2 regions of the Variovorax sp. PBL-E5 genome follow, and region 2 is predicted to be linked to the other one. Evidence: predicted binding sites of a transcription regulator. Region 2 holds the regulator's gene; the other holds the start of a gene.

Region 1 (5,861 bases), 5.0 Mb from region 2:
GCCGGCACCGAAGCGCTGGCGGGCTGAACATCCAAAGGAGAACCCGTTGATTCCGTTGCAAGAAGCGGGCCGCGCGCGGCGGCCCGTTCGCTTCAGCGGTTGTAGGCGGTTTCGCCGTGCGAGGAGATATCGAGGCCTTCGCGCTCTTCTTCCTCGGTCACGCGCAGGCCGATGGTGAGGTCGGCGATCTTGAAGGCGATGAAGGCCACCACGCCCGACCACACGATGGTCAGCACCACGGCCTTCAGTTGGATCCAGACCTGGGCACCGATGCCGTTGGAGGTCACGGCTGCCGTGACCCAGTCGCCCACCAGGCCAGGACCGCCGAGCGCCTGGGTGTTGAAGACGCCGGTCAGGAGCGCACCGACGATGCCACCGACGCCGTGCACGCCGAAGACGTCGAGCGAGTCGTCCGCCTTGAGCAGGTGCTTGAGACCGTTGACGCCCCAGAGGCAGGCGAAGCCGGCGACGAAGCCGACCACGATCGCGCCCATCAGGCCGACATTGCCGGCGGCCGGCGTGATCGCCACCAGGCCGGCGACGGCACCCGACGCAGCGCCGAGCATCGAGGCCTTGCCGCGCATCAGCGCTTCGCCGATGCACCATGCCAGCACCGCCGCAGCCGTGGCCGAGAAGGTGTTCATGAAGGCCAGCACCGCGCTGGTGCCGGCTTCGAGCGCGGAGCCCGCGTTGAAGCCGAACCAGCCGACCCACAGCAGCGAGGCGCCGACCATGGTGAGCGTGAGCGAGTGCGGCGTGAAGGCTTCCTTGCCGTAGCCGATGCGCTTGCCGACCAGCACCGCGCCCACGAGGCCGGCGACGGCGGCGTTGATGTGCACCACGGTGCCGCCCGCGAAGTCGAGCGCGCCCCATTGCCAGATCAGGCCGGCCTTGGCGTTCATCGCATCGACCACGTCCTTGTTGGCGTAGGCGTCGGGGCCCATCCAGAACCAGACCATGTGTGCGATCGGTGCATAGCTGAAGGTGAACCAGATCGCCATGAACAACAGCACGGCCGAGAACTTGATGCGCTCGGCGAAGGCACCGACGATCAGGCAGCAGGTGATGCCGGCGAAGGTGGCCTGGAAGGCGGCGAACAGCAGTTCGGGGATGTAGACGCCCTTGCTGAAGGTCGCACCCGGCGCGAACACGCCGGTGGCCGCATCGAAGATGCCCTTCATGAAGAGCCGATCGAAGCCGCCGACGAAGGAATTCCCCTCGGTGAACGCGAGGCTGTAGCCATAGATGAGCCACAGCACCACGATCATCGAGAAGGTGACCATCACCTGCATCAGCACCGACAGCATGTTCTTGCTGCGCACCAGGCCGCCGTAGAACAGCGCGAGGCCGGGCACGGTCATCATGATCACGAGCAGCGTCGACACCATCATCCAGGCGGTGTCGCCCTTGTTGAAGCTGGGTGCCGCGGCGGCCGAGGCATCGGCGGCCGGCGCGGATGCGGCGGCGGCTGTGGCCGGTGCAGCGGCGGCGGCCGGAGCGGGCGCAGCAGCCGCAGGTGCCGCGGCCGACGCGTCGGCTGCAGGCGCCGGCGTTTGAGCGAAGCCGGCCGTGCCGGCCAGGAGCACGCTCAGGCCGAGCGCGAGTGAGACAAGCAGTTTTTTCATTTGGTTTTTTCTTTCGTGCCTTGCGGTCAGAGCGCCTCGCGCCCTGTTTCGCCGGTGCGGATCCGGACGACCTGCTCCAGGTCGTAGACGAAGACCTTGCCATCGCCGATCTTCCCGGTGCGCGCGGCGCTTTCGACGGCCTCGATCACGCGCTCCACGAGCTCGTCGGCCACGGCGGCCTCGATCTTGACCTTGGGCAGGAAGTCGACGACGTACTCCGCGCCGCGGTACAGCTCGGTGTGGCCCTTCTGGCGGCCGAAGCCCTTGACCTCGGTGACGGTGATGCCCTGCACGCCGATGGCCGAGAGCGCTTCGCGCACTTCGTCGAGCTTGAACGGTTTGATGATGGCTGTGACCAGCTTCATGGTGGATCTCCTAACGATGGAACGGGACGGCGCGGCCGCGCGGGCCGCGCTTCTTCATGACTAGAGCGTCTTGGTCAGCGTGACGATGAAGCGCGCCTTGTTGGGCGAGTAGGTGGTGGCGCCGATGGGCCCGAAGCCGAAGTCCACGCCCGGGCTGGCGGTCAGCAGGTAGGCGTTCTTCTGATTGGCGCCCTGCACCGAGCCGGCCAGCGACAGGCCGTTGCCGAAGTCATAGGAGGCGCCCACGTTGTAGTCGACGTAGCTCTTGTAGCCCAGGCTTCGGATGTCCGCGCTCATGTGCGTGTAGCCCAGGGCGGCCTTGAGCGTGAGCTTGGGCATGATCTCCTTCGAATAGGCCAGGTTCAGGTAGCCCGTGTTGCGCCCGCTCAGGCCCGAGCCGTCCTTGTTGCCCGCGTAGTTGAAGTAGTCCTTGGAGACGGTGTGCGAGTACTTCAGCGTGAAGGAGCCGATCACCTCGTCGGTGTAGCCGGCCGAGCCGTAGAGCTCGGTGGTGTTGCCGCGCGTGTTGCCGGGGTACAGGTACGTGAGCACGCCGAAGTCGAGGTCGAAGACGCCTGCCTTCATCTTGTAGCCGCCGTACAGGTCGGTCTCGATGCTGTTGCCGTTGAGCCAGTTGACGCTGGAGTTCCAGTTGCCGACATAGAAGCCGCTCTCGCCGAAGGTGTAGTCGAAGCCGCCCTGCACGGCGGGCTTGACCGAGCGGGTCTTGGCGTAGCCGTTGCTGCCGATCACGTCCTGGTCCTGGCCACGGAACTTGTAGTCGCTGGTGAGCGAAACGTTGCCGGTGAGCTGCGCGCTCGCGAGCATCGGCAGGGCGGCGAAGGCGACCGCGGCCAGTAGCCGGACGGTTTTACGGTGCATCATCGAGAGACTCCTCGGAGTGTTTTGAAATGGAATGGAGTCCAGGTCAAAGCAGGGAGCGTGCCAAACTGTCAAAAGGCTGTAACAACGCCGCCGGGCCGGGCATGCAGCAGATCGAACAAGAGATGGAAAGCACCATCTTGGGGAAAGGGAGAGGAATGAGTCTGTCTTTGGTGCAGAGCCGTGCCTTGCTGGGCCTGGAAGCCGCGAGCGTCACGGTCGAGGTGCATCTGGCCAACGGCCTGCCGAGCTTCACGCTGGTAGGCCTGGCCGATGTCGAAGTGAAGGAAGCGCGCGAACGCGTGCGCTCGGCGATCCAGAACGCCGGGCTCGAATTCCCCAACAACAAGCGCATCACGGTGAACCTCGCGCCGGCCGACCTGCCGAAGGATTCGGGCCGCTTCGATCTGCCGATCGCGCTCGGGATCCTCGCGGCGAGCGGCCAGATCGAGGCGTCGCGGCTCGCGGGTAACGAGTTCGCAGGCGAGCTCTCGCTATCGGGTCAGCTCAGGCCCGTGCGCGGCGCGCTCGCGATGGCGCTGGCGCTGCACATGGGCGGGATCGCCACGCGGCTGGTGCTGCCCGCCGACAGCGCCCGGGAGGCCGCGCTGGTGCCAGGCGCCGAGGTGTATGGCGCCGCGCACCTGCTCGACGTCGTACGGCAGTTTCTGGCGGCCGATGCAGCCCAGCCGCTGCCCGAAGCCGGCGCAGACGGATGGGCGCGGGTTGTGCCGCAGGCCGCGCGACCGGCGGCGCGCCCCGCCGATCTCGCCGATGTGAAAGGGCATGCAGGCGCCAAGCGCGCCCTCGAAATCGCGGCCGCCGGCAACCACAGCCTGCTGATGGTCGGACCGCCGGGCTCCGGCAAGTCCATGCTGGCCCAGCGCTTCGCCGGTGTGCTGCCGGCGATGAGCGTCGACGAAGCGCTCGAAAGCGCTGCCATCGCCAGCCTGGGCGGCCGCTTCGCGGTCGAGCGCTGGATGTGCCGGCCGACGGTGAGCCCGCATCACACCGCCAGCGCCGTGGCCCTCGTCGGCGGTGGCTCGCCGCCGCGGCCGGGCGAGATCTCGCTGGCGCACCACGGCGTGCTCTTTCTCGACGAGTTTCCCGAGTTCACGCGCTCCGCGCTCGAGGCGCTGCGCGAGCCGCTGGAAACCGGCAGCATCACGATCGCGCGCGCCGCGCGCCGGGCCGAATTTCCCGCGCGCTTCCAGTTGATCGCGGCCATGAACCCGTGTCCGTGCGGCTACCTCGGCTCGACGCTCAAGGCCTGCCGCTGCACGCCGGACCAGGTGCTGCGCTACCAGGGCAAGCTCAGCGGTCCCCTGCTCGACCGCATCGATCTGCACATCGAAGTGCCCGCGGTCTCGGCGCAGCAGTTGCTCGACGCGCCGGCCGGCGAAGCGACCGAAGGCATCCGTGCGCGCGTGGCGGCGGCGCGCGCGTTCGCGCTGGCGCGACAGGGCAAGCCCAACCAGGCGCTGCAAGGCACCGAGATCGACCGCCATGCCGCGCTCGAGCCGGCAGCGTTGAAGTTCATGCACGCGGCCGCGGCAAGGCTCGGCTGGTCGGCGCGCAGCACGCACCGCGCGCTGAAGGTCGCGCGCACGATCGCCGACCTGGCCGGCGCCGGCGAGATGCAGGCCGCGCATGTGGCGGAGGCGGTTCAGTATCGGCGGGCGTTGGGCGCGGCGGGATGAGGCATGCCTGCGTGCAAGGAGCCGTCGATGGGTATGTCCTAAACACCCAAAAGGGCCCAAGCCTACTACCGAAAAACAAGCAAGTCATCTAAACTCAATCTAATTAGATTCTATCTAGGGTATTTGTGGCACGAGGAAGCGCTGTAGAGACGTCCAAACTTCAAATCACTGTTGATGCGGTGACCGATCGTCTGATCGGGGAGATTGCAGGCATCGGAATCCACGGCACCTCTAAGGCAGAGGTTGCTTGCACGATCCTGCGGATGTGGCTTTGGGAAAATCAAGAAAAGCTACGGCAGAACGGCGTTTTCGTTTCGAAGGTCACAAGAAAGAAGTCGATCCGTGCCCCACATCGTTAGACGACCATGGCTGTGCCACGACACCTGAACAACGCTCCAATCAGGGAGGGCCTGATCGATGTGCATTTCGAACCCGCAGTCTCGTTAGACTCGTTGGACAGATTCGCGGCGTCCTTGGCAGACACCTTTCCTCGGAAAAGCCAGCTTTGGCAAATCGCCATGGGCGTTGACCTTAAAACTGGGCGAGAGGCGCCAACCTCGTCCTCCCAACGATCGGCCACAGGTGTGCGTCTCGAATCCGAACCGCAAGGTTATGTCATGCTTGCGCGGACGACTGGCTTTACATTCAGCCGCCTCGCTCCATATCGAGACTGGGATGAGCTACGCGGAGTGGCCAAACCGTTGTGGGACAAGTTTGTGGAAATGGTACAGCCGCGCACAGTTACGCGCTCGGCAGTGAGATACATCAATCTGCTGCCACTTCCCTACCCGTTTGCAGATTTCTCGGAGTATCTAAATGCCGCTCCGATGGTTCCTCTCAACTTACCACAGTCCCTTTCTGCTTTTGTACAAAGAGTCGTGATGGTTGAACAGGCAACCAACAGATGCGCAATCGTCACACAAGCGCTAGAAGAATCTCAGGCCAGCATTCAACCAGGAACTGTCGGGATCTTTTTGGACATAGATACTTTTAAGGTCATGCGTGCTGATGCCGACGACGCCCAAGTATGGGGAACCTTGGACAGCCTGCGTGAATTTAAGAACACGATCTTCTTTGAGCACATCACGGAGAAGGCGGCAGCCTTATTTGAATGAGCACCCTAACTTCAGATTACCTTCCCCTGACCGCGGGCCTCTATGGCTTCGGCTTTGGCCCTGAGTCCCAAGCCTTGGAAAGGCTGACCGCGCGTGCACTTGCACCGCTTACAGATCAGAGCCATACCTCATCTGCAATTCACGATCTATATACATTGCGCGAAGAAGCGTGGC
Region 2 (5,861 bases):
GGCGCCAAGGTCAACGACGAGAGCAGCGGTCCGCTGATCGTCTACGACCAGAGCAACGACACCTTCACCGTCAATGGTTCGACGTTGCCGCCGGATGCCGGTGTGTCGGCGCCGGCATCCGGCCGGGTCAAGGCCATCCTGACGCCCAAGGCCCAGCCGCCGGTGGCGCCGGCTTCCGCGGGCGCCTCCGCGCCTGCGGCCAAGCCGGCCGCACCGGCGCCGGTGGCCGCGCCGGGCACGGGGCTGCGTTCCAGCACCACGCTGGATGGAGAGCCACGCAAGTGATCGAAACCGCCGGCATGAGCGAAGCGACGGGCGCGGCGAGCAGCCGGCTCGAGGCACGCGGTCTGCAAAAGAGCTATGGCAGCCGCAAGGTCGTCAAGGACGTCTCGCTGGGCGTGCAGAAGGGCGAGGTGGTCGGACTGCTCGGACCCAACGGCGCGGGCAAGACCACCTCCTTCTACATGATCGTCGGACTGGTGCGTGCCGATGCCGGCGTCATCACCATCGACGGCGAGCCGATCGCGCACATGCCGATCCATCGCCGCGCCCGCATGGGCCTGAGCTACCTGCCGCAGGAAGCCTCGATCTTCCGCAAGCTCACGGTCGAGGAAAACGTGCGCGCCGTGCTCGAGCTGCAGCGCGAGCCCGACGACAAGGGCCGGCCGCTGCCGTTGAGCAAGCTGCGCATCGAAGAGCGACTGGCCGAGCTGCTGTCCGACCTGCGGGTGGACCATCTGCGCGATTCGCCGGCGCTGTCGCTGTCGGGCGGCGAGCGCCGCCGGGTCGAGATCGCGCGCGCCCTCGCCACGCAGCCGCGCTTCATCCTGCTGGACGAGCCCTTCGCCGGGATCGACCCCATCGCGGTGATCGAGATCCAGCGCATCATCAGCTTCCTGAAGGAACGCGGCATCGGCGTGCTCATCACCGATCACAACGTGCGCGAGACGCTGGGCATCTGCGATCACGCGTTCATCATCAGCGACGGGCATGTGCTGGCACAAGGCACGCCTTCGGAGATCGTCGACAACGCCGAGGTGCGGCGCGTGTACCTGGGCGAGCATTTCCGGATGTAGGGACGGCAATCCGATGAAGCAGGGTCTCTCGCTTCGAGTCTCTCAGCATCTCGCGCTCACGCCGCAGCTGCAGCAGTCGATCCGGCTGCTGCAGCTGTCCACGCTCGAGCTGAGCCAGGAAGTCGAGCAGATGCTCGACGACAACCCGTTCCTCGAACGCACCGCCGAAGAAGCGCAGCGCGAGGAGTTCGGGCTCGACGCGGCCGATGCACCGGTGCGCGACGACGATCGCCTGGCCGAGGGCGACGGCGAGCTGCCGGCCGGCCCGTCCGCGCCGCTGGCTGACGCCGGCGTCGGCAGCACGAGCACCGCGGCCGAAGCCGACGCGCCGGCCACGGCTGACAGCACGGATGGGGAGCCCGGCTGGGAAGGCGATGGCACCGTCGATGTGGCACCCGACGACAGCGAGTGGGGCGGCGACGCGCCCGCGCGCGCCAACAACCTCGGCGACGACGAGCGTGCCGATGCCACCGAACTGGCGCGCAGCCAGGAGTCGCTGCAATCTTTCCTGCACCGCCAGGCACTGGGCCTGCGGCTGGACGACAACGACCGCGCCGCGCTGCGCTTCCTGATCGAGTCGCTCAACGACGACGGCTACCTCGAGGACTCGCTGCCGGCGCTCGCCTCCGGCCTCGCGGGCGAAGACAACGACCAGTTCGACGAGCTGGTGCACCACTTCCAGGTCGCGCTCGGTCTGCTGCAGAGCCTGGAGCCGGTCGGCGTCGGCGCCCGCAGCCTCGGCGAATGCCTCACGATCCAGCTGCGCGCGCTGGCGCATGCGAACGAGGGCGACCAGGAGGCGCAGATCCGCAAGACCGCGATCGCCGTCTGCAAGCAGCCGATGGAGCTGCTCGCGCGGCGCGATTTCAAGCGCCTGGCCACGCTCACCCGCAGCAGCGAAGACACGGTGCGTGCCGCGCTGCAGGTGATCGCCAGGCTCGAGCCCAAGCCGGGGCGCCGCTTCGTCGATGTCGAGCGCAACGTCGTCGTGCCCGACGTGATCGTCACGCGCATCGGCCAGGGCACGAACGTCAAGTTCCGCGTCATGCTCAATCCCGAGGTCATGCCGCGCCTGCGCGTGCACGACATCTACGCCGGCGCGCTCAAGCAGCACAAGGGCGAGGGCAGCCAGGCGCTGTCGCAGCGCTTGCAGGAGGCGCGCTGGTTCATCAAGAACATCCAGCAGCGCTTCGACACCATCCTTCGCGTGTCCAACGCGATCGTCGAGCGGCAGAAGAGCTTCTTCGTGCATGGCGAGCTCGCGATGCGGCCGCTGGTGCTGCGCGAGATCGCCGACGAGCTCGGCCTGCACGAGTCGACCATCAGCCGCGTGACCACCGCCAAGTACATGGCGACGCCCTATGGCACCGTCGAGCTCAAGTACTTCTTCGGCTCGGCACTCGGCACCGAGACCGGCGGCAACGCGTCGAGCACCGCGGTGCGCGCGCTGATCAAGCAGTTCGTGAGCGCCGAGGACACGAGAAAGCCGCTGTCGGACAGCCAGGTCTCCGAGATGCTCAAGGAGCAGGGCATCGAATGCGCGCGCCGGACCGTGGCCAAGTACCGCGAGGCGCTGCGCATCGCGCCGGCCAATCTGCGCAAGGCCCTCTAGGGGTTCACGCGATGAACGGCCCGGGGTTCCTGTCGCGCTGGCTGGGCCTGGGGCTGGCGGCGCTGATGATGCTGTTGGCCGGCGGCTGCGCGATGCTGCCGAAGGAGTTCGCGCACACGCCCTCGAAGGCCGTCCCGGCATCGGCCGACACCGCGCTCGGCCGCATCGCGCAGGCCTCGTCGCCGGACCCGGACCTGAGCGGCTTCCGCCTCATGCCCGGCGGCGATTTCGCGCTCAACACGCGCCTTGAACTGGCGCGCCGGGCCGAGCGCACGCTCGACGTCCAGTACTACCAGATCGAGGATGACGAGACGGGCCGCTATTTCCTGCGAACGCTGCGCGATGCAGCCGAGCGCGGCGTGCGCGTGCGCCTCTTGATGGACGACCTCTACACCTCCGGCGAGGACGAACTGCTGCTCGGCCTGGCCGCGACGCCGAACGTGGAGCTGCGGCTGTTCAATCCCTTCCCGGCCGGCCGCGGCAGCCTCGTGAAGCGCTTTGCTGCCTCGCTGTTCGACTTCGACCGCGTCAACCACCGCATGCACAACAAGCTCTTCATCGCCGACGGCGCGATGGGCGTGGCCGGCGGGCGCAACATCGGCAACCAGTATTTCACCCAGACGGCCGGCGCCAACTTCCTCGACATCGACACCTTCGTGGCCGGCGCGCTGATCCCGCGGCTGGCGAGCCTGTTCGACCAGTACTGGAACAGCGACTACGTGCGGCCGATCCAGACCGTCGTCGCGACCGGCCTTTCGCCCGACGCGTTGCGGCGCAGCTTCGACGAGAAGACCGGCCCGGCGACCACGCCGGTGCCGCGTCCCTCGGCGCCGAACGACGTGCTCGGCTACAGCCCGATCCCCGAGGACATCAAGGCCGGCAAGCTGGACCTGATCTGGAACCTTGCCGAGGCCTATGCCGATTCGCCCGACCGCGTCATCGACAAGCCCGTGACCTACGGCGGCGTGCCGCTGCTCGATGTCGACAGCGTGCGCTACAACGTGGTCGAACAGATGCGGCGTTCGCGCTCCGACGTGACACTGGTGTCACCCTACCTGATTCCGGGCAAGGCCGGGCTGGAGGTGATGCGCGAGATCCGCGGGCGCGGCGTGAAGATCAGCGTCGTCACCAACTCGCTGGCGGCCACCGACGAGCCCTTGGTCCACACCGGCTACCGGCGCTATCGGCCCGACATGCTGCGGCTCGGTGCCGAGCTGTACGAGCTCAGTTCGGCGCGCACGCGGCGCAGCGTGCGGCTGGGCCTGTTCGGTTCGCAGGTCGGTCGGCTGCACGCGAAGGCGGCTGTCTTCGACGGGCGCACGCTGTTCCTGGGCTCGATGAACTTCGACCCGCGCTCGGACACGCACAACACCGAGATCGGACTCATCATCTACAGCCCCGAGATGGCGCAGCAGCTGCTGAAGCTGATCGAGGTGCTGAAGCAGCAGGGCGCCTACCGCGTGCGCTTCACGCCCGGCAGCGAACGGCTCGAGTGGGTCAGCACCGACGGCGGCACCGAGCAGGTGCTGACGCAGGAACCCGACGCGCGCCTGTGGGACCGCGTGATGCTCGAGCTGCTCGCGCCGCTGGCGCCCGAGAGTCTGTTGTAGCCCTCGGCAGGATTACTGGATATCGATGGCCTCGACCTGCACCAGCAAGTGCACCTTGTCCTCGAAGCCGAAGTTCAGTCCCCACAGGATGCCGAACTGGCTGCGCTGCACCGTGGTCTCGAAGTCGCCGCCGCACACCTGCCGGTTGATCAGCGGGCTGATGTAGCAGCCGAAGCGGCTGGCCTTGAGCGTGACCGGGCGCGTCTGGCCCAGCAGCGTGAGCGTGCCCGGCACCTCGATGACCTTGTCGCCGCTGAAGGCGATCCGGTCGGCGACGAAGCGGCCGGTCGGAAACTCGGCGACGTTGAAGAAGTCCTTGCTCAGCACATGCCGGTTCAGCAGGTCGACCCCGGTGTTGATCGAGCTGATGTCCATCGTGATGTCGACCTTGCCGCTGGCGCCGCTGCCGTCGATCTTCACCGAGCCGTCCTTGGTGCTGAAGCGGCCGCGGTTGGTGGTGGTGCCGTAGTGGCCCATCTCGTACATCACGAAGGTGTGGGTCGGGTCGACCACATAGGTGCCACCCTTGACCGGCCCGCCGCTCGGCTTGGCGGCTGCTTCGGGCGCCTGCTGCGCGGCGGCGAGCGTCGCCATGGCACCCAGTGCGGCGAGGAGGATGAACGGCTTCATGGAGGGCTTTTGCATGGCATTGGATGTGGAAAGGGGTGCTGCCGTTACAGCGGACCGAGGCCGGTCAGCACCAGCCTGAACTGGACCTGCACGTCGTCGCCCACCATCGAGGTGTCGGTCCATTCGCCGTCGCCGACCTTGAACGCGAGGCGCTGCAGGGTCAGCGTGCCGGTGGCCACGGACTGGCCGCCGCTCTGCGCGATGTCCACCGGCACGGTCACGTTCTGCGCGGTGCCCTTGATCGTCAGCTTGCCCATGACCTCGAAGTGCCCGCCGCCGGTCGCCTTGATCGCGTTCGACTGGAAGCTGGCCTTCGGAAAGCGGGCGGCGTCGAACCAGGCCGGCTTCGGCAGTTCGGCATCGCTCTGCGGCAGGCCGAGCGTGGCGCTGCCGACGTCGATCTGCAGCGCTACGCTGCCGCCCTCGGGCTTCTTCGGATCGAAGGCGATCTGGGCATCGAAGTGCTGAAACGTGCCTTCCACCGGCACGCCCATCTGCTTGGTCACGAAGGCGATCCGCCCCTGCCCGGGCACCAGCCTGGCCATCGGCCCGGCAGCGCTGGCCAGCCCTGCGACGGCAACCAATGCAGCGGCGCACAAGGCCCGCCCGGCCGGCAAAGCCAGGCCCTTTCGGAAAACACCGCGGAACCGGCTCAGCCGGGCCGCCGGTGTTGTCCCCGGCGAGGGGGGAGGCGGCGACACGAAGTGGGCAAGCCCGGGGGAGAGCTTCATACCCACATGCGATCCAGCAAATCGTCGCGGTCGACGAAGCGGTGCTTGAGCGCGGCACCGATATGCACCCCCACCACCGCGGCCAGGAGGAAGGCGCTGACCTGGTGCATCGGCTTGAGCACCGCTTCGGCAAATTCCTTGTCGACTGCCACGAAGTCCGGCAGCGGCAGCACGCCGAACAGCACGACCGGCAGCCCGAGCG

What was found. The regulator sigma-54, encoded in region 2, starts transcription at its own class of promoters, with help from an activator protein. The targets are predictions, from matches to a motif close to TGGCANGNAANCTGCTTT.
Region 1: WDLP6_RS01155 (TorF family putative porin) is a predicted target of sigma-54. The motif match lies at 2,921-2,938, and genes of this name have one in related genera.

Annotation. Positions count from the first base shown of each region.
Region 1 covers NZ_LR594671.1:238,494-244,354, reverse strand. Annotated here, with positions in the region: gene WDLP6_RS01165 (ammonium transporter) at 93-1,625, opposite strand; gene glnK (P-II family nitrogen regulator) at 1,652-1,990, opposite strand; gene WDLP6_RS01155 (TorF family putative porin) at 2,051-2,872, opposite strand; gene WDLP6_RS01150 (YifB family Mg chelatase-like AAA ATPase) at 3,031-4,572, shown strand; gene WDLP6_RS01145 (TIGR04255 family protein) at 4,938-5,687, shown strand.
Region 2 covers NZ_LR594671.1:5,195,788-5,201,648, reverse strand. Annotated here, with positions in the region: gene lptA (lipopolysaccharide transport periplasmic protein LptA) at 1-285, shown strand, start outside; gene lptB (LPS export ABC transporter ATP-binding protein) at 282-1,076, shown strand; gene WDLP6_RS25335 (RNA polymerase factor sigma-54) at 1,090-2,688, shown strand; gene WDLP6_RS25330 (phospholipase D family protein) at 2,700-4,298, shown strand; gene WDLP6_RS25325 (YceI family protein) at 4,311-4,928, opposite strand; gene WDLP6_RS25320 (YceI family protein) at 4,973-5,659, opposite strand; gene WDLP6_RS25315 (cytochrome b) at 5,656-5,861, opposite strand, start outside.